DNA from 3 places in the Streptomyces sp. TM32 genome. Region 2 is predicted to be linked to each of the others. Evidence: riboswitches for the same ligand, from Rfam matches in the RefSeq annotation. Region 2 holds a riboswitch; each other region holds the start of a gene.

Region 1 (10,539 bases), on a different contig from region 2:
GGGTGGAGGAAGACTGAGGAGACCAGCCATGCCGATCGCCGAGGTGAACGCACCGATCGACGCACCCCGCGGGCTTGCGGGCGTCATCGTCACCGAGACCCGACTGGGCGATGTCCGAGGCGCCGAGGGCTTTTACCACTACCGCCAGTACTCCGCCGTCGAGCTGGCTGCAGCCCGCAGTTTCGAGGACGTGTGGTACCTGATGTTCCACGGCCAGCTGCCCTCCACGGCGCAGCTGGCCACCTTCAGGGACGAGACCGCCGCGCTGCGCGCGCTGCCCGCGGCCGTACGCGATGCGCTGCCCGCCCTCGCCCGTGCCGGCGCGCTCTCCGGGCTGCGTACCGCGCTCTCGCTGCTCGGCGCAACGGCCGGCTTCCGGCCGCTGTACGACATCGACGCCGGCCGCCGCCGCGTCGATGCTCTTGCCGCGTGTGCCGCAGTGCCGACGCTGATCACCGCGCTGCACCGGCTCGGTCAGGGGCTGCAGCCGGTTGAGCCGCGTGCGGACCTCGGGCACGCAGCCAACTACCTCTACATGCTCACGGGCGAGGAGCCGGAGCCGGACCGGGTCCGGGCGATCGAGGCGTATCTGATCTCCACCATCGACCACGGATTCAACGCCTCGACCTTCACCGCACGTGTCATCGCCTCGACCGGCGCCGACCTTGTGGCCTGCCTCGTCGGGGCCGTCGGCGCGCTCTCCGGGCCGCTGCACGGCGGTGCGCCCAGCCGTGCGCTGGACATGCTCGACGCCATCGGTACCCCCGACCGCATCGACTCCTGGATCCGCGACAGTGTCCTGCGGGGCGACCGGATCATGGGGTTCGGCCACTCCGTGTACCGCACGGAAGACCCGCGCTCAAGGATGCTGCGAGGTGTCGCCGAGCAGTTCGGTGGCCCGCTGGTGGACTTCGCCGTCCAGGTGGAGGCGAGGGTCGAAGCGCTGCTGGCCGAGCTCAAGCCCGGCCGTGAGCTGCACACCAACGTGGAGCTGTACGCGGGCGTCGTCATGGAGCTGTGCGGGCTGCCGCGGGAGATGTTCACACCCACCTTCTGCGCCGCCCGCGTGGTCGGCTGGAGCGCCAACATTTTGGAGCAGGCCGAGGACTCGAAGATCATTCGTCCGGCTGCCCGGTACGTGGGCCCGCCCCCGCCGCAGCCGCTGCCCACCGCCGAGCCCCGCTAGCGGGCGGTGCCGCGGCCGAGCCGGGCCCGTGCCGCCGGCGGTCCGTTACGATCGACAGCTCGTCCGCCGCCGGTCCGCGCGGCCCGCCACCCGCACCATGGAGGCGCCCCCTTGGCCACGCAACAGATCCCGGTCGTCGTGCTCGCGGGCTTCCTCGGATCAGGCAAGACCACCCTCCTCAACCACCTGCTCGGCACCGGCGACGGCACCCGTATCGGCGCGATCGTCAATGACTTCGGCAGCATCGAGATCGACGCCATGACCGTCGCCGGACAGGTGGACTCGATGGTCTCGCTCGGCAACGGTTGTCTGTGCTGCGCGGTCGACACCAGCGAACTGGACACCTACCTGGAACGGCTCGCCCGCCCCGCCGCCCGTATCGATGTGATCGTCATCGAGGCCAGCGGACTGGCCGAGCCCCAGGAACTCATCCGGATGATCCTCGCCAGCGACAACGACCGGATCGTCTACGGCGGGCTGATCGAGGTGGTCGACGCCGCCGAATTCGACGACACCAGGGCCCGTCACCCCGAACTGGACCGGCATGTGGGCATCGCCGACATCGTGGTGCTCAACAAGGCCGACCGCATCGGCGACGCCGAACGACAGGCTCTCATCGGTACGCTCGCCGACCTCGCGCCCGGCCGGCCCGTGATCTGCACGGCGTACGGCCGGGTCGACCCCGAGCTGTTCTTCGACCGCGGACCGGGGGAGGGCCACGACGCGGCCGTACGCCAGTTGTCCTTCGAGGACCTGCTGCGTGAGGCCGCGGCGCACGAGGATGCCGCCGCCCACCACTGCGACGGTCACTGCGATCACCCCGACCACGCCCACCACGAGGGCCACCTCCACGCCGCCTACCAGAGCGTGGAGTTCACCTCCGCCGAGCCGATGCACCCGCGCCGTCTCATGGACTTCCTCGACAGCCGCCCGGCCGGTCTCTACCGCATCAAGGGCTTCGTCCACTTCGACGTGCCGGAGAACCGCCAGAAGTTCACCCTGCACGCGGTCGGTGACTTCCTGCGCTTCTACCCCGAGCCGTGGCCGAAGGGCGAGGAGCGGTGCACCCAGCTCGTCATGATCGGCAGCGGCATCGACGCGCCGGCCCTGCGCAAGGAGCTGGAGAACTGCCGGGAAAGCACACCGCCGGAGGCTGCTGCCCACAGCATGTGGGGTGTGCTGCGGTACGTGGACGGACGCGAGGAAGACTGGTGACGCCGTCGGGCCGGTCCTCCACCGGCCCGACGGCGTCCCCTGCGTCCGTCCTTCCGGTGCCGCCTACACCGGCCCGGCCAGCGCCGCCACCGACTTCGTCAGCGGCACCCCCGAACCGTCCCGCCGCGGATCCACCTCCGGCAGCTCGACGGGCGAACCCTTCGCGTCCGCGGCCCGCACCGGAGCCGGCCCGGCCCACGCCAGGGTCAGACAGTCCTCGCCCTTCAGGAACCGCTGACAGCGCACCCCGCCGGTCGCCCGTCCCTTGCGCGGATACTGGTCGAACGGGGTGAGCTTGGCCGTCGCCACCGAGTCGTCGAGCGTGCCGTGCGAGCCGGCGACCGTGAACACCATGGCGTCGGAGGCCGGATCGACCGCGGCGAACGAGATCACCTTCGCGTCCTCGGCCAGCTTGATGCCCGTCATACCGCCCGCGGGCCGGCCCTGCGGCCGCACCTGCGCGGCCGGATAGCGCAGCAGCTGCGCCTCGTTGGTGATGAAGACCAGGTCCTCCTCACCGGTGCGCAGCTCGGCCGCCCCCACGATGCGGTCGCCGTCCTTGAGGGTGATGACCTCCAACTCCTCCTTGTGGGAGGGGTAGTCGGGCACCACCCGCTTGACCACGCCCTGCGCCGTGCCGAGCGCCAGGCCCGGCGAGGACTCGTCCAGCGTGGTCAGACAGATCAGCTGCTCGCCGTCCTCCAGCGTCAGGAACTCCGAGAGCTGGGCACCGCCGGAGAGACCGGGTGAGGACGCCGTCTCCGGGAGCTGCGGCAGATCGATCACCGCGATCCGCAGCAGCCGGCCCAGGGACGTCACCGCGCCCACCTCGCCACGGGTCGTCGCCGGCACCGTGGAGACGATCACGTCGTGCTTGGCGCGCCGGGCGTCGGCGTCGAAGGGCACCTCGCCGGTGACCGTCCGGGCCAGCAGGCCCGTCGAGGACAGCAGCACCCGGCACGGGTCGTCGGACACCTCCAACGGCACCGCACCGACCGAAGTGCCCGTCGACTCCAGCAGGACCGTCCGCCGGTCCGTGCCGTACTTCTTCGCCACCGCGGCCAGCTCGCCGGAGACCAGCTTGCGCAGCTCCGTGTCCGACTCCAGGATTCGCGTCAGCCTCTCGATCTCCTCCTGCAGCCGGTCACGCTCCGACTCCAGCTCGATACGGTCGAACTTGGTCAGCCGGCGCAGCGGGGTGTCGAGGATGTACTGCGTCTGGACGTCGCTCAGCGAGAAGCGCTCGATCAGCCGCTCCTTGGCCTGCGCGCTGTTCTCGCTGGAGCGGATGAGGCGGATGACCTCGTCGATGTCCACCAGGGCCGTCAGCAGGCCCTCGACCAGGTGAAGACGGTCGCGCCGCTTGCTGCGCCGGAACTCGCTGCGCCGGCGCACCACGTTGAAGCGGTGGTCGACATAGACCTCCAGCAGCTCCTTGAGGCCCAGCGTCAGCGGCTGGCCGTCCACCAGCGCGACGTTGTTGATACCGAAGGACTCCTCCATCGGCGTGAGCTTGTAGAGCTGCTCCAGGACGGCCTCGGGGTTGAAGCCGTTCTTGACCTCGATCACCAGCCGCAGGCCGTGCTCGCGGTCGGTGAGGTCCTTGACGTCGGCGATGCCCTGCAGCTTCTTCGAGCCGACCAGGTCCTTGATCTTGGAGATGACCTTCTCGGGGCCGACCGTGAAGGGCAGTTCGGTGACCACCAGCCCCTTCCGGCGGGCGGTGACGGTCTCGACCGTGGCCGTCGCGCGGATCTTGAAGGTGCCGCGGCCCTTCTCGTACGCGTCCCGTACGCCGTCGAGCCCTACGATCCGGCCGCCCGTCGGCAGATCGGGCCCCGGCACGAACCGCATCAGGGTGTCGAGATCGGCGTTCGGATGCTTGATCAGATGGCGGGCCGCGGCGATGACCTCGCCCAGATTGTGCGGCGGCATGTTCGTCGCCATACCGACGGCGATGCCGGACGCGCCGTTGACGAGGAGGTTCGGATACGCCGCCGGGAGGGCGACCGGCTCCTGCTCCTGGCCGTCGTAGTTCGGTGCGAAGTCGACGGTGTCCTCGTCGATGGACTCCGTCATCAAGGACGTCGCGGACGCCATCCGGCACTCGGTGTACCGCATCGCGGCGGGCGGGTCGTCATTGCCCAGCGAGCCGAAGTTGCCGTGGCCGTCCACCAGCGGCACCCGCATCGAGAACGGCTGCGCCATGCGCACCAGCGCGTCGTAGATGGACGCGTCGCCGTGCGGGTGGAGCTTACCCATCACCTCGCCGACGACCCGGGCGCACTTGACGTAGCCGCGGTCGGGCCGCAGACCCATCTCGTTCATCTGGTAGAGGATGCGGCGGTGCACGGGCTTGAGACCGTCGCGGGCGTCCGGCAGGGCGCGCGAGTAGATGACCGAATACGCGTACTCGAGGAAGGAACCCTGCATCTCGTCGACGACGTCGATGTCGAGGATCCTCTCCTCGAAGTCGTCCGGCGGCGGGGTCTTCGTGCTGCGGCGGGCCATCGCGGCTGCGGCTCCTTCTGCTGCGTCTACTGCCGATGTCGGAAAGCATCGGTCAACCCGTCGGGTCAACCGGGCGGGGGATCAGCCCGCGCATATCTCTGAGTCTGACGCGGACCATTGTGGACCGCCGCACTGACAACGCCGACCGCGACTCCCCCTTCGGCTCCCGCGGAAGTCACGCGGGGCGCACGCACGGGGCCGGTCACCCGGGAACTTCGCCAGATGCCGACGCGCTTGCATACAGTGACAGAACTTCCTCGCAAGCGGATCGAAGGGACGTACATGCCCATGGGTCACACGGCCACAGAACAAGCCGGGTCCGGCGGCCTGACAGCGACCGAGCACCGGCTGGCCAACGGGCTGCGCGTGGTGCTCTCCGAAGACCACCTGACCCCGGTTGCAGCGGTCTGCCTGTGGTACGACGTCGGCTCCCGCCACGAGGTCAAGGGCCGTACGGGCCTGGCTCACCTCTTCGAGCACCTGATGTTCCAGGGCTCCGCGCAGGTGACGGGCAACGGCCACTTCGAGCTGGTGCAGGGCGCCGGCGGTTCGCTCAACGGCACCACGAGCTTCGAGCGCACCAACTACTTCGAGACCATGCCCGCCCATGAGCTGGAGCTCGCGCTCTGGCTGGAGGCGGACCGGATGGGCTCGCTGCTGACCGCGTTGGACGACGAGTCCCTGGAGAACCAGCGCGACGTCGTCAAGAACGAACGCCGCCAGCGCTACGACAACGTCCCCTACGGCACGGCCTTCGAGAAGCTGACGGCCATGGCGTACCCGGAGGGCCACCCGTACCACCACACCCCCATCGGGTCGATGGCCGACCTCGATGCGGCCTCCCTGGAGGACGCGCGGGCGTTCTTCCGTACGTATTACGCACCCAACAACGCCGTCCTGTCGGTCGTCGGTGACATCGACCCCGCGCAGACCCTGGCCTGGGTGGAGAAGTACTTCGGCTCGATCCCCTCGCACGACGGCAAGCAGCCGCCGCGCGACGGCACGCTGCCCGACGTCATCGGCGGCCAGCTGCGGGAGGTCGTCGAGGAGGACGTGCCCTCCCGCGCCCTGATGGCCGCCTACCGTCTGCCGCACGACGGCACCCGTGAGGCGGACGCCGCGGACCTCGCGCTGACCGTACTGGGCGGCGGCGAGTCCTCCCGACTGTACAACCGGCTGGTGCGCCGCGACCGCAGCGCGGTGGCCGCCGGCTTCGGCCTGCTGCGGCTGGTCGGCGCGCCCTCGCTGGGCTGGCTGGACGTGAAGACGTCCGGCGGTGTGGAGGTCCCCGACATCGAGCGCGCGGTCGACGAGGAGCTGGCCCGCTTCGCCGCCGAGGGGCCGACCCCGGAGGAGATGGAGCGCGCGCAGGCGCAGCTGGAGCGTGAATGGCTGGACCGGCTCGCCACGGTCAGCGGGCGCGCCGACGAACTGTGCCGCTTCGCCGTGTTGTTCGGCGACCCCCAGCTCGCGCTGAGCGCCGTCCAGCGCGTCCTGGACATCACCCCCGAGGAGGTGCAGGCGGTCGCCAAGGCCCGGCTGCGCCCCGACAACCGCGCGGTGCTGGTCTACGAGCCGACCGAGTCGAACGACGCCGCCGACACCGAGGAAGGGCAGGCGGACCAGTGAGCGACGCCACCACCCACGCCGACACCCCTGTGAGCACGATGGACTTCCACCCGCAGCCCCGGGGCGGCGCGCCCAAGCCGTGGGCCTTCCCGGCGCCCGACCGCAGCCAACTGCCCAACGGCCTCACCCTCCTGACCAGCCACCGCCCCGGTCAGCAGGTCGTCGCCGTCGAGATCAACCTCGTCGCCCCGCTGGACGCCGAACCCGAGGGCCTGGACGGCGTCGCCACGATCATGGCGCGGGCGCTGTCCGAGGGCACCGACAAGCACGACGCGGAGGAGTTCGCCGCCGAGCTGGAGCGCTGCGGCGCCACCCTGGACGCGCACGCCGACCACCCCGGTGTACGGGTCTCCCTGGAGGTGCCGGCCTCCCGGCTGCACCGCGCGCTCGGCCTGCTCGCCGACGCGCTGCGCGCCCCCGCGTTCCCGGAGAGCGAGGTCGAGCGGCTGGTCCGCAACCGCCTCGACGAGATCCCGCACGAGCTCGCCAACCCGGCCAGGCGCGCCGCGATGGCGCTGTCCAAGGAGCTGTTCCCGGCCACGGCCCGCATGTCGCGCCCGCGCCAGGGCACCGAGGAGACCGTCGCGCGCATCGACGCCGCGGCCGTCCGCGCCTTCTACGACGCCCATGTACGGCCCGCCACGGCCACCGCCGTCATCGTCGGTGACTTCACCGGCGTCGACCTGGACGCGGCGCTCGCCGACACGCTCGGCGCCTGGAGCGGCTCGACGGCCGAGCCGCTGAAGGCCGCGCCGATCGTCGCCGACGACACCGGCCGCGTGGTGGTCGTGGACCGCCCCGGCGCCGTCCAGACGCAGCTGCTCATCGGCCGGATCGGCTCCGACCGGCACGACCGGGTGTGGCCCGCGCAGGTCCTCGGCACGTACTGCCTGGGCGGCACCCTCACCTCCCGTCTGGACCGTGTGCTGCGGGAGGAGAAGGGCTACACCTACGGGGTGCGTGCGTTCGGTCAGGTGCTCCGTTCCACCGCCCCCACGTCCCCCGAGGGCGCCACGGGTGCCGCGCTGCTCGCCATCAGCGGCTCGGTGGACACCGCCTCCACCGTCCCGGCGCTCGAAGACCTGTGGAAGGTGCTGCGCACCCTCGCGGCAGAGGGACTGACCGACGACGAGCGGGATGTCGCCGTGCAGAACCTCGTCGGGGTCGCGCCGCTGAAGTACGAGACCGCGGCGGCCGTTGCGGGCACGCTGGCCGACCAGGTGGAGCAGCAACTCCCGGACGACTTCCAGGCGCAGTTGTACGCCCGCCTCGCGGAGACCGGCACGGTCGAGGCGACCGCGGCGGCGGTCAGCGCCTTCCCGGTGGACCGGCTGGTGACGGTCCTCGTGGGTGACGCGGCGCAGATCGCCGAGCCGGTCAAGGGGCTGGGCATCGGCGAGGTGACGGTCGTCAGCGGCTAGTCCGCGTGACGGAAGGTCATATATCGACAAAGCGGCTCCCGTGGCACCCACTGGCCACGGGAGCCGCTGTATGTCCGTTTTCTTACGGCTGGTTGTGCCGGTTCTTGTGGCATCCCGCACAAAAAACGGCATCTGTTTGCCCAGGGAAAGTGGCCCCGTTTAGCGTCGGTCCGGCTGTTCGTCACAAGTCCGCCACAACAGTGGCACCGGGCAGTCATCGCCGAGTCCCCGTACGGCGCGAGCCAGGGGAGCCGGGGACCCACACGTCCCTTGGGGTGAATCGGACTCCTCTCCCGAGGAGCCCGTAGGAGACCTTCCTGCTCCGAACCCGTCAGCTAACCCGGTAGGCGAGAAGGAGGGAAAGGACAAGCCCGTACATGGCGTTCATCCGTGCCACCGGGAAACACCGCCGCGCCGACCGCCCTGCCCGGACGCCCCGCAAGGTCGCCGGCATAGCCACCCTTGCGGCCGGTGGTGTGGTCGCCTCCGTGGCCTCGCCGGCGCTGGCTGCCACGGACGCGGCACCCGCCCATGACACCGGCCTGCAGCGGGCCGTCGTGCTGGGTGACGAGGTCGCCGGCCACGTCGCGGCCCAGGCCGACGCGCAGCGCGCCGCCGCGGAGTCCGCCGCCGCGCAGGCGAAGGCCGAAGCCCTGGCGAAGAAGCAGGCCGACGAGGCCAAGCGGCGCGCCGAGGCCGTCCACAAGGCCAAGGTGCGCGCCGCCCGCGACGCCGAGCGCAAGCGTCTGAACACCTTTGTCGCGCCGGTCGCCGACTCCTACGTCTCCACCGGGTACAAGGCGTCGAGCAGTCTGTGGTCCTCGGGCAGCCACACCGGCATCGACTTCCACGCCGCCTCCGGCACCAGCGTCCATGCCGTCGGTGCGGGCACCGTCGTCGAGGCGGGCTGGGGCGGCTCGTACGGCAACAACGTCGTGATCAAGATGAACGACGGTACGTACACCCAGTACGGTCACCTGTCCTCGTTCGCCGTCTCGGTCGGCCAGAAGGTCACCCGCGGTCAGCAGATCGCCCTCTCGGGTGCCACCGGCAACGTCACCGGCCCGCATCTGCACTTCGAGGCCCGTACCGGCCCCGACTACGGCTCGGACATCGACCCGATCTCCTACCTGCGCGCGCACGGCGTCAACGTCTGACCTCCCGCTCGCCGGCCCCGCCGCCAGGGAGGGAGTGCCTCGCACCGCGTCCTCCCGAAGCCCCGGTCCTGCGACCGGGGCTTCGGCGCGTGCGGCGCGGTATGTCGGAGGCGCGGCTGCCGGGCGCGGGAGTGCACCGGAGGCGAGGCCGGCTCGCCCGCGACTTCCGGCCAAAAATATCCATGAATATTCGGTGCCCGTCGGAAAATCCCCTCCGGTCGAATAGAGTCACGGAAAAGCCGCCGACCGGCGGCGTTTCCAGGGGATTACGGCGGAGGCTCGGAAGATGCGAGGCCATATTTCCGCGCATGCGGTGTGCACAGCGATTCGCGACGACATTGTCTCCGGTGCGCTGGCACCGGGGAGCCGGCTGATCGAGGAGATCCTCGCGGCCCGTTACGGCGTTTCCAGAGTGCCCATCCGTGAGGCGCTGCGGACCCTGCAGTCCGAGGGCTTCGTCACCACCCGCCACCACGCGGGGGCCTGTGTCGCCGAGCCGACCGAACAGGAGGCCGCCGATCTCCTGGACGTCCGCGCCCTGTTGGAGCCGCTGGGCGCCGCCCGCGCGGCCGCCCGCCGCAGTCCCGCCCACCTCAAGGTGCTCCGTGGTCTGGTACGCCTCGGCCGCGAGCGGGCCCGTCACGGCAATCCGGCGGACCTGCAGCAACTGGACGACTGGTTCCACGAGACGTTGGCCCAGGCGGTCGGCAGCCCCAGCCTGACGGCGCTGCTGACCCAGCTGCGGCGCAAGATCGAGTGGATGTACGCGGTGGAGCCGCCGGCCCGGGCCGGCGAGTCGTGGGACGAACACGGCGCCGTGCTGGACGCGGTGGCCCGGGGGGACGCGGAGCGGGCGCGTGCCCTGATGGCGGCCCATGTCGAGCGCTCGCTTCCGGTGTACCGGCTGCGGCGCCCGCTCAAGACCGGGGTGAGGGATCCGAAACCGCCCGTCAACACGGTGCGCGTCCGCCCTTAACAACCGTCCCGTATACAAAGAAGTCCCACACGCGAAGAAGTCGGGAAGTGTGGGACGTATGGAACGGGTTTCGGTGCGGCGAAGTGAGCTTCCCTCTCCGGCGCGTATTCCGTCGGTATTCGGATGCCCATTATTCGGCGCCGCGGATGGCGAATGGTGCGCGCTTTACGGCACCGGAATGCCATGCCTGAGGGTGCGCACTATTTCTCGCCCCTCCCGGATTTCCGGGCGGCCGGGGAATTCCGGTGCACCCACGCGGTCATGCGCGCGCGGCGACCGCGCACACCGTTGCCCCGCCTCGGACTCAGGGCGCAGTGAAACGGCCCCGCCGCGGCAACCGGTGACCGGTTGCCGCGGCGGGGCCGCCGCATACAGCAGAGCCCGAGGGGCTCAGACGGTCTCGGGGAGCTCCTCGAGACCCTCGGCGACGAGCTTGGCCAGGCG
Region 2 (10,539 bases):
GGAGCGGTCCGCTCGCGCAGCCGGTGTGCGGTGCGCCGCAGCCGGTCGCGCACCGCCGCCGGTGCGCCGTCGTCCGCGACCGAGGGCTCGTCCGGCGCGGCCGCCCGCTGTGGTGGTACGACACCGGTACCGGCGTCGGCTCCCGGAACCCGTCCGGGGGCATCCCCAGCCGTTGCTGCGGCCGTGTTCATCCGGATCCTCACTCTCCCCCAGCTCGAAAAGATACTCGAACCGACGCCCTGTCTTTTCCTTGCCCGGGCCGGCCCGGCAGTGAGTCAGACGTGGGGTTGTGCGGCTCCGTTCCCGGAGGGGGCTGTTCCCGGACGGGGCGGGCCCGGGCCGCGGGTGGCGGGTCGGCGTGCGGCTCCCGGGCGCGCGGCACAGCGGATTCGGTGCGGATCCCGACGGAGAAACCCGCCCCGTCCCAGATCGTTGCCCGAAGCAGTGGCTCAGGCCACGCCGACTCCATAGCATCGATCCACCAAGGTCGAGACTTCGTCGCACGATCTGCCGGGAGGCCATGTGTTCCGCCGTAGGACAGCGCTCTCCGTATCCGCCACCGCCGCACTGCTGGCCGCGGCTCCGCTGCTCGCCGCCTGTGGCAGCGCCGCGCATCCGGGTGCGGCGGCCATCGTGGACGGGAAGCGGATCACCGTCTCGCAGTTGCAGGCGAAGGTGAAGGACGTGCGCACCGCCCAGGCCGAGTCCCCGCAGGGCCGCGAGCTCGTCATGAACACCGGCCGGCTGAGCCTGGCCACCCTCAACGGGATGATCTTCGACGAGGTGCTGGCGCGCAGCGCGAAGGACGCCGGGGTGACGGTCAGCCGCGCCGACGTCCAGCGGTGGCGGGCCGGCGCCGAGCGGCAGGCCGGCGGTGCCGAGCGGCTGCAGGCGATGTGGCTCCAGCAGGGCATCGCGCCCGACGAGATCGACACCATGGTCCACAACCAGCTGCTGCTCGACGGCGTCGCCCAGCACCTCGGCGCGGACCGCGGCACGCCGCAGGGCCAGCAGAAGCTCGCCCGGGCGCTGGGCAAGACGTCCCGCTCGATGGGGATCGACGTCAATCCGCGGTTCGGCAAGTGGGACGACCAGCAGGTCATCCTCGGCGAGACCAAGGAACCGTGGATCACCCCGGCGTCCGCCAAGGAACAGGCCTGACGGGGCTGTACGGCCGGGGCCCGCGGCGGCGGCCGGGTCCGGGCCGCCGGGCGGCGCCGGCGTTGTCGGTGGGGTGCGTTACGTTCGAGGCGTGAACGCTGACGCCTCCGCCGCCCGGACCGGCGCCGACGCCCGCCCCGAGGGCACCGGCACCGGCCGCCTGGTCCTGCTCACCACCAGCCACCGGGTCGCCCCCGGACTGCTGTCCTGGCCCGCGTGGCAGATCCTGCGCGCGGCCCAGCGGGTGCTGTGCGCCGATGCCGGCCATCCGCAGCTGCCGTATCTGCGCGAGGCCGGCATCGAGGTGGAGACCGCGTCCCTCACCGCCCGCGAGCTGGTCGATTACTGCGTCCCCGAGGCGCGCACCGCCGTCGTCCTGACCTCCGCGGACGGCGAGAGCGCGCTGACCGACGGCCTGGCCCGGCTGGCCGGTTCCGGCCGCGAGACGATGCCCGACCTGGAGCTGCTGCCCGGCTCCTACGACCTGCCCGGCGCCCGCCTCCTCGATCTCGTCCAGGTCATGGACCGGATCCGCGCCGAGTGCCCGTGGAGCAGCATCCGTACGCACCAGGACCTCGCCAAGTACGGCCTGGAGGAGGCGTACGAGATGGTCGAGGCCATCGAGTCGGGCGACCGGGTGGAGCTGCGCGAGGAGCTGGGGGACGTGCTCCTCCAGGTCGTCTTCCACGCCCGGATCGCCCAGGACGACCCGGACGAGCCGTTCTCCGTCGACGATGTGGCGGGCACGATCGTGGAGAAGCTGATCCATCGCCATCCCCATGTCTTCGGGGAGGAGGACGCGGCGACCCCGGCGGACGTCAAGGCGCACTGGATGCGGAGGAAGGCCGAGGAGAAGCAGCGGGAGTCGGTGACCGAGGGCGTTCCGCTGGCCCAGCCCGGTCTCGCGCTGGCGGCGAAGCTCGCCTCGCGGGCGCGGGCGGCGGGGCTCGATGTCGCGGTGCCGTCCGGCCGGGGCATCGGCTATGAGCTGCTGGCGATGGCGATACGGGCCGAGGCGGACGGGGTGGACCCCGAAGCGGCACTGCGGGCGGCCGCCCGGGCCTACCGGGACGCGGTGCTGGCCGCGGAGGGCGGCGCCGTGTGAGGACCGTCAGCTGCCGCTGAGGCGCGGGGCGCGGCGCCGGATCAGCAGATCCGCGGCCCAGACCAGCAACGCCGCTGCCGCCAGCGCCGCCCCCAGGACGCACACCCCGCTCCAGCCCCCCGCGGTCCAGACCGCCGAGGTCAGCGCCGAGCCCACCGCACCGCCGGCGAAGTAGCTGGCCATGTAGGCGGAGTTGAGGCGGTTACGGGCCTCGGGGCGGACCGCGTAGACCAGGTGCTGGTTGCTGATGTGCATCGCCTGGACCGACAGGTCCAGCACGATCACCCCGGCCAGCAGCGCCGCCAGCGACCAGCCGCCGCCCGCCCCGCCGGCCGCCAGCAGGGCCCAGGACCCCAGCAGCAGAAGCGCCCCGGCGCCGCTGACGTGGTGCACCAGACCGCGGTCCGCCAACCGCCCGGCGGCCGACGCGGACAGCGAACCGGCCGCGCCCACCAGACCCAGCAGCCCGATGGCCGACTCCTGCCAGCCGTACGACGGGCCGGACATCAAGAAGGCCAGCGCCGTCCACAGCACGCTGAACCCCGCGAAGGTCAGCGCCCCGAGCGCCGCCCGCCAGCGCAGCACCGGCTCCTGGCCGAACAGCGCCAGCATGGAGCGCAGCAGCGCCGGATAGCGCAGCCCGGCCGGGGTGCGCAGCGTGGGCAGCCTGAGCCGCAGCAGCACCGCCATCAGCAGCATCAGCGCCGCGTTGACCCAGTAGACGGTCCGCCAGCCGCCCACCTCGGCCAGCAGCCCGGCGGCCGTGCGGGCCAGCAGGATGCCCAGCAGCAGTCCGGTCATCACGGTGCCGACGGTCCGGCCGCGTTCGGCGGGGGCCGCGAGGGTCGCCGCGTAGGGCACCACGACCTGGGCGGCGACCGAGGTCAGTCCGGTCAGCGCGGTGCCGGTCAGCAGCAGCGCGGCGTTCGGGGCGCTCGCTGTGACGGTGAGGAAGACGGCGGTGGCTGCGGTCAGGGTGACGGCCAGCCGGCGCCGCTCCAGCAGATCGCCGAGCGGTACGAGCAGCAGCAGTCCGAGCCCGAAGCCGACCTGGGCGACGGTCACCACCAGCGCGGCGACGGCCGCGGACAGGTGCAGATCGCGGCCGATGACGTCCAGCAGCGGCTGCGCGAAGTAGTTGCCGGCGACGGACAGACCGGTGGCGACCGACATCAGCAGCAGCGTGCCGCGCCCCAGTCCCGGTCCCGTCGCCGAGGTATCCCCGGTGACCGGCTCCTTCATGTGCGTGGTCTTCACGACCGACCTCCCCTGTGCGCCCGCGGCCACGGTGGCGGCGGACACTCCCCACCCTGGGCGACGCACATCAATGAGTCCAACACATCGTTTTCATCGGAAACATCTCGAAATGAGATGGGTGTGGCCTAGGGTCGATGGTGTGGAGCTGCAACAGATGCGTTATGTGGTGGCGGTGGCAGAGACCGGCGGGTTCACCCGCGCCGCCGAGCGCTGCCATGTGGTGCAGTCCGCGCTCAGCCATCAGATCGCCCGGCTGGAGAAGGAGCTCGGCGCCCGGCTCTTCGAGCGGACCAGCCGCAGCGTCCGGCTGACCGCCGCGGGTGAGGCCTTCGTCCCGGTCGCCCGGCAGGCGCTCCAGGCGGCCGAGCGGGCCCGCGCCGAGGTCGCGGCGGCCACGGGTGAGGTGCGCGGCCGGCTGGCGGTGGGGGCGATCTCCACCGTCGGGGCCGTCGATCTCGCCCGTGAGCTGGGCGATTTCCACACCCGGTATCCGCAGGTGCAGATCAGCCTGCTGATGGACATGACCGAACCGCTCGTGGAGAGCGTGCGCGACGGTGCGCTGGACGTCGCCTTCATCGGGATGGTGCCCACCGCGCGGACCACCGGCGTACGGGAGAAGGAGCTGGCACGCAGCGAGCTGGTCGCGGTGGTGCCGCCGGATCATCCGCTGGCCGGGCGGGAGTGGACCACGCTGGCGCGGGTGGCGCGGGAGAACTTCGTGGACTACATGGCGGGATCGGCGGCCCGCCGGCAGCGCGACGACGCGTTCCGTGCGGCGGGCCTCGACTCGGAGGTGGCGTTCGAGGTGACCTCGGTCGAGTTCCTGGCGCAGTTGGTGCGCGCCGGTCTGGGCATCGGCATGGTCCCCGAGCCCACCGCCTCCGGGCTGCCCGGCCTGCGCGCCGTACGGGTGCGGCCGGCGCCCGAGCGGACCGAGCGGGTGGTGTGGAGCGCCCAGGGACCGTCGCCGGCGGCGCTGGCGTTCCTGTCGGCGCTCGGGGTGGACCCGGAGTAGGGGACGGGCCTGCGGGGTCCGGACCGGTGCGCGGGCGCGCGGTGCCGCGCGCACCGGTTACGGTCGGAAGGTGCCCCACCAGTCCCACCAGTCCCACCGGCCCGGCCCGCGGCAGGTCACCGCCGCCGACGCCCCGGCCGGCTGCCCGGCCGCAGCGTCCGCCGAGATCGCCGCCGAGGCTGCTGCCCAGCCCCTCCCCGAGTCCGTCCCCGAGCTGTTCACCTGGGAGTTCGCCGCCGATCCGTACCCGGCGTACGCCTGGCTGCGGGAGCATGCGCCGGTGCACCGGACCCGACTGCCCAGCGGCGTCGAGGCCTGGCTGGTGACCCGCTACACCGAGGCGCGGCAGGCGCTGGCCGACGGCCGGCTGTCCAAGAACCCGGTCCACCACAGCGAGTCCGCGCACGGCAAGGGCAAGATCGGCATCCCGGGGGAGCGCAGCGCCAACCTGATGACGCACCTGCTCAACATCGACCCCCCGGACCACACCCGGCTGCGCCGGCTGGTCTCCAAGGCGTTCACCCCGCGCCGGGTCGCCGCCTTCGCGCCGCGGGTCCAGGAGCTGACCGACCGGCTGATCGACGCCATGATCGCCAAACCGGGCGGCGCCGGGCGCGGTGCGGCCGATCTGATCCACGAGTTCGCGTTCCCGCTGCCCATCTACGCGATCTGCGATCTGCTGGGCGTCCCGCGCGAGGACCAGGACGACTTCCGCGACTGGGCGGGCATGATGATCCGGCACGGCAAGGGACCGCGCGGTGGCGTCGCCCGTTCCGTGAAGAAGATGCGCGGCTATCTCGCCGAGTTGATCCACCGCAAGCGCGAGACCCTCGGGGCCACCGCCGAGCCCGACGAGGACCTGATCTCCGCGCTGATCCGCGCCTCCGACCACGGCGAGCACCTCACCGAGAACGAGGTCGCCGCGATGGCCTTCATCCTGCTCTTCGCCGGCTTCGAGACCACCGTCAACCTCATCGGCAACGGCATCTACGCGCTGCTGCGCCACCCCGCCCAGCGCGAGCTGCTGCAGAAGTCGATCGAGGCGGGCGACCTGGACCTGCTCGGCACCGCCCTCGAGGAACTGCTGCGCTACGACGGCCCCGTGGAGCTGGCGACCTGGCGGTTCGCGACCGAGGAGCTGACGCTGGGCGGGCAGCGGATCGCCGCGGGCGACCCGGTCCTGGTGGTGCTGGCCGCCGCCGACCGCGACCCGGAGCGCTTCGACGAGCCGGACGTCCTCGACCTGACCCGGCGGGACAACCAGCATCTGGGCTACGGGCACGGCATCCACTACTGCCTGGGCGCGCCGCTCGCCCGGCTCGAAGGACAGACCGCCCTCGCCACGCTGTTGACCCGGCTTCCGGACCTCCGGCTCGCCGCCGAACCCGACGACCTGCGCTGGCGCGGCGGGCTCATCATGCGCGGACTGCGGTCGCTGCCGGTGGAGTTCACCGCCGAGCGCTCCTGACCAGCGGCAAGGGCATATTTGACAGCGCGTCAGCCGCGTGACCATTGCGTGATCTGCGCTACACCGGCTTGTGACTACTCGTGACCCCGGCTACCTTTCGATCGACGATCGACAGGCTTCATTCGATCGGCCGAAGCGGGGGCGCGGTCAACCGGTGTAACGGTGCTGCCCTGCCCGCCCCGGCCGGAAGCCCGTCGGACCACTCGTCCGACAACTCCACCGCGCGAAAGGCATCCGCATGCGTTCCGGGACCGGCCGACACCGTCGCCCCCGTCAGGCACCGGCCATCTTTGTCACGGCGGGAGTGACCGGCGCCGGCATCGCCCTGCCGCTGCTCGGCGCGAGCGGCGCCCACGCCGCCGACACCACGACCTGGGACAAGGTCGCCCAGTGCGAGAGCGCCGGGGTGTGGAGCGCGGCCTCGGACAACGGCTACTACGGCGGCCTCCAGCTGACCCAGGAGATGTGGGACAACTACGGCGGCTCGGCCTATGCCTCGCGCCCCGACCTCGCCAGCCGCGCCCAGCAGATCGCGGTGGCCGAGTCGATCCTCGACCACCGGGGCCCGGACGTCTGGAGCAGCTGCGCACAGAGCGCCGGGCTGACCCGGGACGGCCGTGCGCCGGAGGTCAACCCCGGCAGCACCAGCACCCCGGAGCCCGACCCGTCCGACGGGTCCGACTCCCCGGACCCTTGGGACCAGCCCGGATCCTCCGGCATGCACGACGGCTCGGACGCCACGGGCACGCAGGACGAGCCGGGCGACGACCCGGGTGGCCGGTCGTCCGACGAGTCGACCGGGTCGACGCCCTCGTCCGACGCGCCGGACCCCGGCCGCGCCGACCACCGGCCCGGCACGTCCGACCGGTCCGACGGCGCGCCGTCCGGCGGCCGGCACGAGGACCCCGCGTCCGGCAACCGGGACGAGGACCCCTCGCCGTCCGCCGACCCGTCCGACGGCGGCAGCCGCCCGGACACCTCCGGCACGCCGCAGGAGCGGCCCGCACCGGGCAGGCACCGCGGCGGTGCGGACGACGAAGCCGGTCAGAGCAGCGGTCAGGGCCGGCAGGGCGACGAGGGCGGCGGCCGGGGCGCCGGCGGCCGGCATGCCTCGCGCGGCGGCGACGCGCACCGTACGGGCCCGGCGGCCGACGGCGACTACACCGTGCGGCCGGGTGACAGCCTGTCAGCCATCGCCACGGCCCACCGGCTGCCCGGCGGCTGGACCGCGCTCTACGACCGCAACGAGGGCGTGATCGGCTCCGACGCGGACCTGATCCAGCCCGGCCAGGTGCTCGATCTCGGGCAGAACGCGGGCTAGTTCATCCCCTTTCGCCCCCTTTGGTGAAAGTGAGACAAGGGTCTCGTTGACCTCAGGGGGCCCGGAACCGTCCACCCTCGCCGCACCTGCCCCCACCTGCGGAGATGTGCCCCACTCGTGATCGGAATCGGGCAACTTGGTTCAGATGGTGGGGTTTGAACACCAAGGGGGTTGCTGCTTAACGTCAGGACCGCTCGCCAAAGCGGGCCCTCCGGTCACACGCCGAATCCTGCCGGTGATCGGGGGCAGTTGACGCGCAAGCGCCGTAGGCAGGAGCGGGGGAACCAAGGTAGGTGCCGGCCCCGCCCGTGAAAGCGGGCGACCGGCTTGGGGTGAAGCCAGATGCGGAAGCGCATACGGCCGGGCCACTCACAGCCCGAACCCGACAGCTCACCTCGTAGGCGTCGGTGAGGAAACGAACGAACCATGCTGATCAACAAAGGCAAGCACAGTCGTCCCTCCAAGGCCGTCCGCGTCGCCACCCTCGCCGGTATCGCCGGTGCTGCCGTGGCCGTCCCGCTGATGGGCGCCACCTCCGCCTCCGCCGCCTCCGTCAGCACCTGGGACAAGGTCGCCCAGTGCGAGTCCGGCGGCAACTGGTCGATCAACACCGGTAACGGCTACTACGGTGGCCTGCAGTTCACCAACTCCAGCTGGGCCGCCGCCGGCGGTACCAAGTACGCGCCGCGCGCCGACCTGGCCTCCAAGAGCCAGCAGATCGCCGCCGCCGAGAAGCTCCTCGCCATCCAGGGGCCGGGCGCCTGGACCTGCGCCGGTGCCGGCAACCTGACCGCCGGCGGCCCCGCCGCGAACGTCGACACCTCCGGCTCCTCGGCGCAGACCAAGTCCGCCCCGCAGCAGGACACCAAGACCGAGGCCAAGAAGGCCCCGGCCGCCCCCGAGAAGCGCGCCTCGCGCTCCACCGAGCGCAAGTCCATGGGCCACGGCAACTACACCGTGAAGGCGGGCGACACCCTCGCCAAGATCGCCAAGGCGCACGGCACCAGCTGGAAGTCGGTCTACGAGGCCAACAAGTCGGTCATCGGCGGCAACCCGAACCTGATCCTTCCGGGCCAGAAGCTCAACGTCTGAGCCACCTCCTCACCGGAACTCCGGCAGGCCCGAGCGGCGGGCCCGCTTCCTCCGTGAGACAGCCCCGCCCGGCGCGCCGTTCCCCCAGCGCGCCGCGGCGGGGTTTCTCACACCCGGGGTCGCGCCCGGGTGAGATCCGCTGCGACCGCACGCCGGTGACCGGCCGCGATCCACACCTTGTCCCGGTTGGCGAACAAGGGCCCAAAGGTCCTGTGAACTGGGCCTTTGGGCTCTTCATTCCGCAATTCCGTCCCACGGAGCGGGCCAAGGGCAGGCGGACGCGCCCGGGGCCGTTAGGCTCATGCAGCAGAACGCCAGACACCCACGAAGGAGACAACGTGCCGTCGATCGACGTCGTCGTAGCCCGCGAAATTCTCGACTCGCGAGGTAATCCCACGGTCGAGGTCGAGGTCGGCCTCGACGACGGCAGCACCGGCCGTGCCGCCGTGCCGTCCGGCGCCTCCACCGGTGCCTTCGAGGCCATCGAGCTTCGTGACGGCGACCCGAACCGTTACCTCGGCAAGGGCGTGGAGAAGGCCGTCCTGGCCGTCATCGAGCAGATCGGCCCGGAGCTCGTCGGCTACGACGCGACCGAGCAGCGGCTGATCGACCAGGCGATGTTCGACCTGGACGCCACCGACAACAAGGGCTCGCTCGGCGCCAACGCCATCCTCGGCGTCTCCCTCGCCGTCGCGCACGCCGCCTCCGAGGCCAGCGACCTCCCGCTGTTCCGCTACCTGGGCGGCCCGAACGCGCACGTCCTGCCCGTCCCGATGATGAACATCCTGAACGGCGGCTCGCACGCCGACTCCAACGTGGACATCCAGGAGTTCATGATCGCCCCGATCGGCGCCGAGTCCTTCTCCGAGGCGCTGCGCTGGGGCGCCGAGGTCTACCACACCCTCAAGAAGGTCCTGAAGGAGCGCGGCCTGTCCACCGGTCTCGGTGACGAGGGTGGCTTCGCCCCGAACCTGGGCTCCAACCGTGAGGCCCTCGACCTCATCCTGGAGGCCATCAAGCAGGCCGGTTACGCCCCCGGCCAGGACATCGCGCTCGCGCTGGACGTCGCCGCCTCCGAGTTCTACAAGGACGGCAAGTACCAGTTCGAGGGCAAGGACCGCTCGGCCGCCGAGATGACCGAGTACTACGAGGAGCTGGTGGCGGCCTACCCGCTGGTCTCCATCGAGGACCCGCTGTTCGAGGACGACTGGGCCGGCTGGAAGGTCATCACCGACAAGCTCGGCGCCAAGGTGCAGCTCGTCGGCGACGACCTGTTCGTCACCAACCCCGAGCGCCTCGCCCGCGGCATCGAGGAGGGCTCCGCCAACGCGCTGCTGGTGAAGGTCAACCAGATCGGCTCGCTGACCGAGACCCTGGACGCCGTCGAGCTGGCCCAGCGCAACGGCTTCAAGTGCATGATGTCGCACCGCTCCGGTGAGACCGAGGACGTCACCATCGCCGACCTCGCCGTCGCCACCAACTGCGGCCAGATCAAGACCGGCGCCCCGGCCCGCTCCGAGCGCGTCGCCAAGTACAACCAGCTGCTGCGCATCGAGGAGATCCTCGACGACGCCGCCGTCTACGCCGGCCGCTCCGCCTTCCCGCGGTTCCGTCACGGCAGCTGACCCACGGCGGCCCGCCGCCCCGGCCGACCGGGGCGGCAAGGGCTGATCGGGCGAGACAACCGCCCAGCACCCCGTACGTCCCCGGCAACGGTCCCGTACCGTTGCCGGGGACGCGTCTGCTTCAGCAGTCAGGCGTCCGTCAGTGAAGGGGAGACGACGTGCCCGCGGACCGGTTCTCGACCGCGACCCGACTCAAGGCGCTCGGCGAGCAGGCCGCCGCCCGCGTCTACCGCGCCCGCCCGCCCCGCCGCAACCGCCTCACCGGCCGCGCCGCCCTGCTGGCCCTGGTGATGTGCTCGCTGGTCGTCGCCCTCGCCTATCCGATAAGGCAGTACGTCTCCCAGCGCTCCGACATCGCCGAGCAGCGCCGCAAGGCCCAGGACGCCGGCGCCGCCCTGGAGCGGCTGCGCGAGCGGAAGGCCCGCTGGCAGGACCCGGAGTACGTGCGCCAGCAGGCCCGCCGGCACCTTCACTACGTCATGCCGGGCGAGACCG
Region 3 (10,539 bases), on a different contig from region 2:
CCCCGTGCCGTGCCCCGCACCGCCCCCGTCCGCCGAACCTCCCGACGGGCGTCCGACGGACGGGCGGCTGACACCGAAGGTCCCGCAGCCCGCCGTCGCTGCGCCCACGCTGCTGCCGACCGAGGGCCGTGCGCATCCGCCGGTCCTCCTGCTCCACGGCTTCATCGACAACCGTTCCGTCTTCGTCCTGCTGCGCCGCTCGCTGCAACGGCACGGCTGGTGCCATGTCGAGGCGCTCAACTACTCCCCGCTGACCTGCGATCTCCGTAAGGCCGCCGAGTTGCTCGGCCGTCATGTGGCGGACGTGTGCGCGCGGACCGGTCATCGCCGGGTGGACATCGTGGGCCACAGCCTCGGCGGGCTCATCGCCCGCTATTACGTCCAGCGGCTCGGCGGCGATGCCCGTGTCCGTACGGTGATCACGCTCGGCACTCCGCACTCCGGCACCCGTATCGCGCCCCTGATGTCGGCGCACCCGATCGTCCGGCAGATGCGGCCCGATTCCGAGGTGATCGCGGAGTTGTCGCTTCCGGCACCGAATTGCCGCACCCGATTCGTGGCCTTCTGGAGTGAGGCGGACCAAGTGATGATTCCGGCCACGACGGCCAGAATCGATCACCCGGATGTGATCGCCGAGAATGTGCATGTCGCCGGTGTCGGACACCTCGCCCTGCCGGTCAACGGCACCGTCGCCGCCGGCATACGCGCGGCGCTGACCTCGGCGGAGGAGGCAAAAGGGGCGGCGGACGCCATTTCGGTGGCCTGACCCGAGGCCGTACCCACGGCACCGACGGCCACCAACGACCTGCTCGCGGCCCGCTCGCGCCTCGTGCGACGCATCAGTGACGCTCCACGGGCGACACGATCTTGACGTGTTGCCGAACAAACCTCGAACGAGGCGCCAAGAGGGCGCATGGGACCGCCGAAAGGCGGCCAAATGCCCGGTCTGGCCGAACGCAAAACCAGTTGAAGATTGTCGCCATCGCAAACCGCCGGGTACAGTCGCCGCTAATTCTCCTGCTGCCGAGGCGAAAGAGAAGTTGGTGAACGACCGTCACCCATCGGAGGCTCAGCCTCCGACCGGCTCTGCTTCCGACGCCTCGTATGCGCACTATCCGGCCTACGACTCCTACGGGCAGCAGTCCTCGGCCGGCACCGCCCAATACGGCGACGGCGACCCGCTCTTCGGCTCGCTCCCCGGCTCGTACGAAACCGGCATGTACGACACCGGCACCTATGACACCGGGATGTACGACACCGGTGCATACGGCGCGGGGGTGTACGGGATGAGTGCGTACGGCACGGGCACCTTCCACACCGGCGCGTATGACGGCGGGGCCGCTCCGGCCGATGGCGGCCAGCCCGGCGATGCCTACGGCACCGGCGCGTACCCCACGATGCAGTGGGACACCGGTGGCTACGACACCGGCGCCTACGCCGTCGCCGACCCGCAGTCGGCCGCCGGGGGCTACGACCCGTACGCGCACACCGGCTACGAGCAGCCGGCGCACGACACCACCGGGTACTCCCCCTCGTCCGCGTACGACACATCCGGGTTCGAAGCCGCCGGATACGGGACGACCGCGTACGAAGCCACCTCTTACGGGTACGGCGGGTTCGACACCGGAAGCTTTTCCACCGGAGGTGTTGCCACCGGCGGCTGCGACACCGGCGGTTACGCGACCAGCAGTTACGACAGTGGCAGTTACGCCACCGGCGCCTACGAGACGGCCGAGACCTTCGAGAGCACCGGCGGCTTCGACGCCCTCGGCCGGCAGGCCACCGCGCTCCAGGAGACCGCGCTTCAGGAGACCGCGAGCTACGAGACCACGGCGATCTGGTCGACCACCGACCAGGGACTGATCGCCGGGATCCCGCCGCAGGCCGGCCCGCCCGCGGCCGAGACCGCCCACTGGGACGGCATCGCGTGGGACGAGACCGCCCCCTTCGACACCGCGTCCTTCCAGACCACACCCGCCGGGAGCGACCGGCACGGCAGCAGCCCGTACGAGTCCGACGGCTACGACACCGCACGGCACGGCGCGGACGGCAACTCCCCCGCCGGCCCCGGTGACGCCGAGGAGCACGGCGACCTGAGCGACGCCGCCGCCGTCGCGGACGCCATGACGCAGGCCATGCCGATCCCGGTCGCGGCCGACGCCCCCGCCGGCCGCCGGGCCGCCCAGCCGGACGCCGGGAAGGCCGTCCGCGGCCGGGGCCGGCGGCGCCCGGCGAAACGGTCGGCGCTGCTGACCGTCGCCGTCCCGTCGGTCGCCGCCTTGGGCGTCTGCGCCGTGGCCGCCGCGTCCGTCGCCCACTTCGGCGGGGACGACAAGGCGGAGGCGACCACGCAGGCCGCGCCCGACGCGGGGGCCGTCAAACCGGCCGCGGCCAACAGCAAGCTCGACACCCAGCTCGCCGGACTCAGCGCCAGCGCGGACGACTTCCGCGACCGGGCCAGCCGTACCCAGGAGCGGATCGACCTCAAGGAACGCCAGGCGCTGGACCGCAAGCGCAAGGCGGAGGCGGCGGCCCGCAAGGAGGCCATGCGCCCCAAGTTCGTGCTGCCGGTGACCCAGCACGGGCTGAGCGCCACCTTCGGCCAGGCCGGCGTCAACTGGATGTCCGTGCACACCGGAATCGACTTCCCGGTCAGTTACGGCACCCCGGTCATGTCCGCCACCGACGGCACCATCCGCACCCAGTGGAACTCCGCCTACGGCAACATGGCGATCGTGACGGCGCCCGACGGCACCGAGACGTGGTACTGCCATCTGAGCAGCACCAAGATCCGCTCCGGACAGGTCAAGGCCGGTGACCGGATTGCCTATTCGGGCAACTCCGGCAACTCCACCGGACCGCATCTGCACTTCGAGGTGCGCCCGGGCGGCGGGGCGGCGGTCGACCCGCAGCCGTGGCTGCGCAGCCACGGCCTCGACCCGAACTGACCGCCCCCCGTACGGCCTCCGTTACCGCTTCTGCCCCTACAGCTTCTCCACCGGCGCGTACCGCAGCAGCAGCCGCTTGGGCTTCTCGCCGCCGAAGTCGATGGTCGCCTCGGCGTTGTCGCCGCTGCCCTTGACGCCCACGACCGTGCCGAGCCCGAAGCTGTCGTGGGTGACGCGGTCGCCGATGGCCAGCGCGACCACCGGGCGGTCCTTCGTGCGGCGGGTGGCGAAGCCGCTCGGCCCCTTGTTGCGCGACGACGACAGGCCGGAGCCGAGGCCGCCGCCCGACAGCGCGCCCATCGACGCGGACGGTGTCGCCTGGCCGGTGCGCTTCCACTCGACGTACTCGCCCGGGATCTCCTCCAGGAACCGGGAGGGCGGGTTGTACGAGGGCTGGCCCCAGGCGCTGCGCATCGTCGAGCGGGTGACATAGAGGCGCTCGCGGGCGCGGGTGATGCCGACGTAGGCCAGCCGGCGCTCCTCCTCCAGCTCCTTGGTCTGGCCCAGCGCGCGCATGTGCGGAAAGACGCCGTCCTCCATGCCGGTCAGGAAGACCACCGGGAATTCCAGGCCCTTGGCGGTGTGCAGCGTCATGAGGGTGATGACGCCGCTGCCCTCCTCGTCCTCGTCCGGGATCTGGTCGGAGTCGGCGACCAGTGCGACCTGCTCCAGGAAGTCGGCGAGGGTGCCGGGGTTGTCTTCCCCGCGGTCCTGCTCGAATTCCAGGGCCACTGCGGCGAGTTCCTGGAGGTTCTCGATCCGGGTCTCGTCCTGCGGATCGGTGGAGGCCTGGAGCTCGGCGAGATAGCCCGTGCGCTCCAGGACCGCTTCCAGGACGGTGGCCGGGCCGGCGCCGGACTCGACGATGGTGCGCAGCTCCTCCATGAGGACGTTGAAGCGCTTGACGGCGTTGGCGGAGCGGGCCGCCATGCCGTACGCCTCGTCGACCCGGCGCAGGGCCTGCGGGAAGGTGATCTTCTCGCGGAGCGAGAGGGCGTCGATCATCGCCTCGGCACGGTCGCCGATGCCGCGCTTGGGGACGTTCAGGATACGGCGCAGCGGGACGGTGTCCTCGGGGTTGGCGAGCACCCGGAGATAGGCGAGGACGTCGCGGACCTCCTTGCGCTCGTAGAAGCGCACTCCGCCGACGACCTTGTAGGGCAGCCCGACCCGGATGAAGATCTCCTCGAAGACCCGGGACTGGGCGTTGGTGCGGTAGAAGACGGCGACATCGCCGGCCCTGGCGTCCCCGGCGTCCGTCAGGCGGTCGATCTCGTCGGCGACGAACTGCGCCTCGTCGTGCTCGGTGTCGGCGACGTAGCCGGTGATCCCGGGGCCGCTGCCGGCGTCCGTCCAGAGGTTCTTGGGGCGGCGGTTCTCGTTGCGCTCGATGACGGCGTTGGCGGCGGACAGGATCGTCTGCGAGGAGCGGTAGTTCTGCTCCAGCAGGATCGTGGTCGCGTCGGGGTAGTCCTCCTCGAACTGGAGGATGTTGCGGATGGTGGCGCCGCGGAAGGCGTAGATCGACTGGTCGGCGTCACCGACGACGCACAGCTCGGCCGCGGATTCGGCGGGGCCGACCAGCTCGCGGACGAGGGTGTACTGGGCGTGGTTGGTGTCCTGGTACTCGTCGACGAGGACGTGGCGGAAGCGGCGGCGGTAGTGGTCGGCGACGTCGGGGAAGGCCTGGAGCAGATGGACCGTCGTCATGATGATGTCGTCGAAGTCCAGGGCGTTGGCCTCGCGCAGCCGCGCCTGGTACATCGCGTACGCCTCGGCCAGCGTCTTCTCGAAACCATCGGATGCCGTCCCGGCGAAGGTCTCCTCGTCGATGAGCTCGTTCTTGAGGTTGGAGATCTTCGCGCTGAAGGACTTGGGCGGGTAGCGCTTGGGGTCCAGATCAAGATCACGGCAGACCAGGGCCATCAGGCGCTTGGAGTCGGCGGCGTCGTAGATCGAGAAGGACGAGGTGAAGCCCAGCTTCTTGGACTCGCGGCGCAGGATGCGGACGCAGGCGCTGTGGAAGGTGGAGACCCACATGGCGTTCGCCCGGGGGCCGACGAGCTCCTCGACGCGCTCCTTCATCTCGCCCGCGGCCTTGTTGGTGAAGGTGATCGCGAGGATCTGGCCGGGGTGGACATGGCGCTCGGCCAGCAGATGAGCGATGCGGTGGGTGAGCACCCGGGTCTTGCCGGAGCCGGCGCCGGCGACGATCAGCAGCGGGCCGCCGGTGTGCACCACGGCGGCCTTCTGCTCGTCGTTGAGCCCTTCGAGCAGCGTGGCGGGATCGACGGCGGGGCGGGCGGCGCCGTCGCGGTAGTACGTCTCCCGGGGGCCGGGCGCGTCGTATTTCCCGCCGAAGAGGTCGTCGGGGATCTCCTCGGGGGCCGGCTCGTGCTCGTCCTCGGGAGGCGGCGGGGGCTCCTCGCCCTTGTGGCCGAGGTCCGCCAGGAAGCTGTCGTCAAAGAGGCTGCTCATCGCCCACCGAGTCTAGGCCGCCGCACTGACAGCCCGCCGCGGAGTGCCGATTGTCGGCGGAATTCGGGGCTCGACGGCGGTGCGCAGATCAGCGTGCCGGGTCCGGGGCGGCCGGGCCGGCGCCTCGTCTACCCGAATCCGACATCTGCCACAACAACCCCCGGATCGCGTTCAGGTCACAAAAAGGTTTCGGGCATATCGAACATCAGCCTTCACAGGAGCCACACGAGTTGGCTAACGTCCTCGCTCAGGCGGCCCGCCTCCCCGCGTACGACAGCGTCCGCACGAGCCGCCGCGCCGAGTCCGGCCCTGCCCCACGGCACCCGGAGCCGGGGACCCACCAGCACCACCGGGGTGAATCGGTCCGTACGGCCGCCTCAGGCGGACGTCAGGACCGTAGGGCAAGCCTTCCGTCATCGACACCGCCCGAACCCGACAGCTAACCCGGTAGGCGGTCCACGGAAGGAGTTGCCGGCCTTGGCGTCCCATCGCAAGCCGCGCACCAGCGTCCTCGCCTCGCCCGGAGGCCGCCGCACGGCTGCCGGGCTCACCACCGCAGCCCTCGCGTCGGTCACCCTGCTCTCGCAGTCCGCCGACGCGGCTCCCCGAGCGCCCAAGCCCACCATCGAAGAGGTCAAGAAGAAGGTCGACGACCTCTACCACCAGGCCGAGCTGGCCACCGAGAAGTACAACGGGGCCAAGGAGCGCGCCGACGCACAGCGCCACACCGTCGACGGCCTGCTCGATGCCGCCGCCAAGCGCGCCGAGCAGATGAACCGCTCCCGGCACCAGCTGGGCATGTTCGCCTCGGCGCAGTACCGCACCGGCGGGATGAACCCGACGGCGCAGCTGATGCTCGCCAAGGACCCGCAGCAGTTCTTCGACCGCAGCCATCTCATGGAGCGGCTGACCAGCCGGGAGAAGCAGGCCGTCACCGACTACCAGGAGCAGGCGGCCGCCGCGGCGCGCCAGCGGGCCTCGGCGACCGACAGCCTGGAGCGTCTGCAGAAGTCCCAGGCCTCCCTCAAGGAGTCCAAGCGCTCCGTCCAGGACAAGCTGTCCGAGGCCCGTCAGCTGCTGTCCCGGCTGACCGCCCAGGAGAAGGCGCGGCTGGCCGAGCTGGAGCGCCAGAAGGAGGCGGCCGCCAAGCGCAAGGCCGAGGAAGAGGCGCGCAGGCAGCAGGAGCGCGAGCGCCAGCGGCAGCAGACGGGTGGTGGTTCGACGGGCGGCCAGACCGGTGGCAGCTCGACCGGCGACTCGTCCTCCACCAAGGCCGAGAAGGCGCTCGCGTTCGCCCGCGCCCAGATCGGCAAGCCGTACGTCTGGGGCGCCACCGGACCCAGCTCCTACGACTGCTCGGGGCTGACGCAGGCGGCGTGGAAGGCGGCCGGCGTCACGCTGCCGCGGACCACCTGGGACCAGGTCAAGGTCGGCCAGCGGGTGGCCACCAAGGATCTGCAACCCGGTGACCTGGTCTTCTTCTTCGACGACATCAGCCACGTCGGGATGTACATAGGCGGCGGCAAGATGATCCACGCCCCGCACCCGGGCGCCAGCGTCCGGGAGGAGTCGATCTACTACATGCCGATCTACGGGAGCGTCCGCCCGGGCTGAGGCCCGGCGCCCGATGCTCCCCCACCGAACCACCCCCCACGGCCACCCCCCACACGCCACCGCGCGGCCATCGCCTCCGGATCCGGAGTGCGAGGACCGCGCGGTGTGCTGTTTCGGGGCGGGGGCCCGCCGGCGCCCTTGGGGCGGTGGTCCGCTTGCGCCCTTGGGGCGGTGGTCCGCTTGCACCCTTGGGGGCGGTGGTCCGCTTGCGCCGCTCAGGTCCAGAGCACCGCGATGAAGATGTTGGCCACGGTCAGCGCCCCGACCGCGCCGAAGAGCGGCTTGGCGACCGTCTCCTCGTCCCGCTTGACGTAGACCAGCGCCAGGATCACCACCAGCACGGCCATCTTGATGCCGATCTTGATGGTGTTGACGTGGTGGCCCTCGGCCTGGTTGAGGCCGACCAGCGCGACGCCGGTGACCAGCATCGTCAGCGCGCCGTGCAGCATGGCCGGCACGAAGCGGGCGGTGCCCGCGCCCATCGCCTTCATCTGGGTCAGGAAGCCGCCGAGCAGGGCGGCGATGCCGATGATGTGCAGGCCGACGAAGAGATTGATTACTACGTCCATAGTGCGGGATCGTAGCCGCCGCATAGCACGGCCCCGCGGGCAGGGCGCCCACAATCGTCGCTTCGGTCATGCCGGACCGGTACCGGCCGTGCAGCCGCCGACGGCACGGTCATCCGCACACCGGCACCGGTCGAAAGCGAACAATGCCGGGCAAGTGGGCTCCCTGGCGCGACACCCAGGCTTAGCGTCCTCCTCCAGGCGGTCGACTCCCCGCCTTCGCCGGCCCCCCACCGGCGTCCTGTCGGCCGCCCCGCCGCGAGGTGCGGCGGCGGTTCGTGGCCCCCGTTACGGACCGCTGCCGGCCCCGCGGCTCGAAGGGAAGGAAGTGACGGCCACCGTGGCCTCGCACCGCAAGCCCAGGCAGCATCCGCTCGCCTCGCTGACCGGCGGCACACGCACCGCCCGTACCGCCGCCACGCTGGCACTCGCGGGTGCCGCCACCGCCACCGTCTTCGACGGCACCGGCCAGGCCGCATCCCCGCTCACCCCCGCCCAGGTCAAGGGCCGGATCAACGCGCTGTACCAGGAGGCAGAGGTGGCCACGCAGAACTACAACGGTGCGAAGGAAGCCGCCGGCACCGCACGCCAGGAGCTGAGCAGGCTGCAGGACGAGGCCGCCCGCCGGACCCGGAAGCTCAACGCCGCCCGCACCGAGCTGGGGGCCGTGGCCGCGAGCCAGTACCGCTCCGGCGGGGTGGACCCGACCGTACGACTGCTGCTGTCCGCGGACCCGCAGCGCTATCTGGACGGCGCCGCGGTGCTGGAGCGTGCGGGCAGTCATCAGGCGACCGCGGTGGCCGGTTACGCGCGCCGGCTCGGCAGCGTACGGCAGGTCCGGCAGCGGGCCGAGGAGACCGCGGAGCGGCTGGCGGCCACCGAGGCCACGCTGAAGAAGCACCGGGTCACGGTCGTCCACAAGCTGGACGCCGCCGAGCAGTTGCTGAACCGGCTGACCGCCGAGCAGCGGCAGCGGATGGCGGCACGGGACGGTGTCGGTACGGACGGTGTCGGTACGACCCGTACGGCACGTGCGGACCGGGGGGCGCGCGCGGACGGCCCCCTCGACGGGATCACCCACGGCCCAGGGGCCGCCGCGGACGCCGCCCCCAACCCCCGTGCCGCGCGGGCCGTTTCCTTCGCCTACGCCGCCCTGGGCAAGCCGTACGTCTGGGGCGCGACCGGACCCTCCGCGTACGACTGCTCGGGACTGACCCAGGCCGCCTGGAAGTCCGGCGGCGTCGCCCTGCCTCGGACCACCTACACCCAGATCAGCTCCGGACCGCGGATCGACCGGTCCCAACTCGCCCCCGGTGACCTGGTGTTCTTCTACTCCGGCATCAGCCATGTGGGGCTCTACATCGGGGGCGGCAAGATGATCCACGCACCGCACCCGGGGGCGCCTGTACGGATCGCGCCGATCGACCAGATGCCGTTCGCGGCGGCTACCCGGCCGGCTTAGGACGGGCCGGGGTGGGCCGGCCGGGACCGTCGGCGGCGGCCGTACCGGCTCAGGAGTGCCGGCGCCCGCCCGCCCGGTTCAGGTACCGACTCAGGTCCCGACTCAGGGGCTTGAGCGCGGGACCTGAACCGGGCGGAGGGCTCACGCCCGGAGGTACATCCCCAGCCAGCGGAAGATCTCCGGTACCTGATGGCGCCACACCACCATGGTGTGACCGCCCGCGTTCGCCGGGATCAGCTGGACGGTCACCGTCGTCGGACGCTTCGCGAGCTGGCGCAGACCGATGCCGGCCTGGTAGCCGTCGCCCGCCGCGCCCGACACGTACAGCGCGGACCGCGGCGGCTTCCCTGCCGCGTTGGCGGACTTCAGGATGTGCAGCGGATTGGACTCGATGCGCAGCTTGGGGTCCTTGCCGGCGAGTGAATCGCGTTCCAGCGCCGGGTCGTTGTAGCCGGACATGGCGACCCCGGCGCGGTAGCGGTCCGGGTGGGACAGCGCGAGCTTGGCGGCGCAGTGCGCGCCGGCCGAGTAGCCGGCCAGGGCCCAGGAGTCCGGCTTGTCGCCGGCCCGGAAGTTGTCGATGACCATCTTGCGTACGTCGACGGTCAGCCAGCTGTCGGCGTTGACCTGCCCGGGGACGTTGACGCATCCGGTGTCCGCGCCGGCGAGGAGATCGGTGCGCGGCGCCACCAGGATGGCCGGCTTGACCTGGCCGCTCTGCATCAGCGGCTGGAGCTGTTCGGCCACGTGGATCGAGCCGAACCAGGACTTCGCCGAGCCGGGGTAGCCGGGCAGCAGCTCGACCACCGGGAACTTCTTGTTCTTGTAGGCCGGGTCGTTGTACTGCGGCGGCAGCCAGACGTACACCTCGCCGACGACCCCGGATATCCGGCCCTTGAGGTCGGTCATCTGCACACCGGGGCCCACCTTGGGGTCGTCGGCCGGGCGGAACCGCTGTATCTGCTTGGGCTCGTTCTTGATCTGCTGGCCGCCCATGCCGTCGGGGCCGAGGTCCCGGGCCGCCGCGACATGGCTGTCGGTGCCGAGCAGATCGCCCCAGGTGTCGTAGAGGTTGTTGGCGTTGTTGACCAGGACGAAGACCACGGTGATGGCCGTGGCCTGGGCGAACAACAGCATCAACAGCCGTGCGAGGCCGCGCACCAGGGGCGGCCCGGCTATCCGCCCCCACAGGGCGAGCGGCAGCACAACGGCCACAATCAACAGCGTGATCGAGGTGAGAAAGAAGGGCGTGCCCGTCAGGCTCATCGGGTCTCGCTTCCAGGACAGCTACGCGAAGGATTGGGGATGGTTCCGGCCCCGCCTTCGGCAGTGAGCCTCTCCGCGCCGTTAGATGGCGATCCGCGTCGTCCTGGTTGCCCGTCTTTGGTGCTTCTTTACACCCCCGTCACACCCGCCTCCGTCGTCCGCCGCTCCTCGACTCCCGCGCCGGGCCCGCAGGTCAGACCAGTCG

What was found. Region 2 has a riboswitch for cyclic di-AMP ahead of EST92_RS18125 (transglycosylase family protein). Riboswitches for the same ligand answer to the same signal wherever they lie in the genome.
Region 1: another riboswitch for cyclic di-AMP. It lies ahead of EST92_RS14015 (M23 family metallopeptidase); the one in region 2 lies ahead of EST92_RS18125 (transglycosylase family protein).
Region 3: another riboswitch for cyclic di-AMP. It lies ahead of EST92_RS17605 (C40 family peptidase); the one in region 2 lies ahead of EST92_RS18125 (transglycosylase family protein).

The regions. Positions count from the first base shown of each region.
Region 1 covers NZ_SDIG01000048.1:23,608-34,146, forward strand. Annotated here, with positions in the region: gene EST92_RS13990 (citrate synthase/methylcitrate synthase) at 29-1,186, shown strand; gene EST92_RS13995 (CobW family GTP-binding protein) at 1,298-2,401, shown strand; gene EST92_RS14000 (DNA topoisomerase IV subunit A) at 2,465-4,912, opposite strand; gene EST92_RS14005 (pitrilysin family protein) at 5,201-6,541, shown strand; gene EST92_RS14010 (pitrilysin family protein) at 6,580-7,962, shown strand; cyclic di-AMP (ydaO/yuaA leader) riboswitch at 8,171-8,327, shown strand; gene EST92_RS14015 (M23 family metallopeptidase) at 8,340-9,119, shown strand; gene EST92_RS14020 (GntR family transcriptional regulator) at 9,406-10,095, shown strand; gene EST92_RS14025 (HPr family phosphocarrier protein) at 10,486-10,539, opposite strand, start outside.
Region 2 covers NZ_SDIG01000077.1:1,457-11,995, forward strand. Annotated here, with positions in the region: gene EST92_RS18090 (DUF2079 domain-containing protein) at 1-191, opposite strand, end outside; gene EST92_RS18095 (SurA N-terminal domain-containing protein) at 523-1,161, shown strand; gene EST92_RS18100 (nucleoside triphosphate pyrophosphohydrolase) at 1,253-2,266, shown strand; gene EST92_RS18105 (MFS transporter) at 2,273-3,523, opposite strand; gene EST92_RS18110 (LysR family transcriptional regulator) at 3,663-4,538, shown strand; gene EST92_RS18115 (cytochrome P450) at 4,705-6,006, shown strand; gene EST92_RS18120 (transglycosylase family protein) at 6,311-7,327, shown strand; cyclic di-AMP (ydaO/yuaA leader) riboswitch at 7,538-7,746, shown strand; gene EST92_RS18125 (transglycosylase family protein) at 7,754-8,419, shown strand; gene eno (phosphopyruvate hydratase) at 8,758-10,044, shown strand; gene EST92_RS18135 (septum formation initiator family protein) at 10,203-10,539, shown strand, end outside.
Region 3 covers NZ_SDIG01000073.1:2,246-12,784, reverse strand. Annotated here, with positions in the region: gene EST92_RS17620 (alpha/beta fold hydrolase) at 1-766, shown strand, start outside; gene EST92_RS17615 (M23 family metallopeptidase) at 1,044-2,948, shown strand; gene pcrA (DNA helicase PcrA) at 2,985-5,426, opposite strand; cyclic di-AMP (ydaO/yuaA leader) riboswitch at 5,712-5,896, shown strand; gene EST92_RS17605 (C40 family peptidase) at 5,904-7,040, shown strand; gene EST92_RS17600 (hypothetical protein) at 7,256-7,609, opposite strand; gene EST92_RS17595 (C40 family peptidase) at 7,935-9,068, shown strand; gene EST92_RS17590 (alpha/beta hydrolase-fold protein) at 9,210-10,334, opposite strand; gene EST92_RS17585 (response regulator transcription factor) at 10,528-10,539, opposite strand, start outside.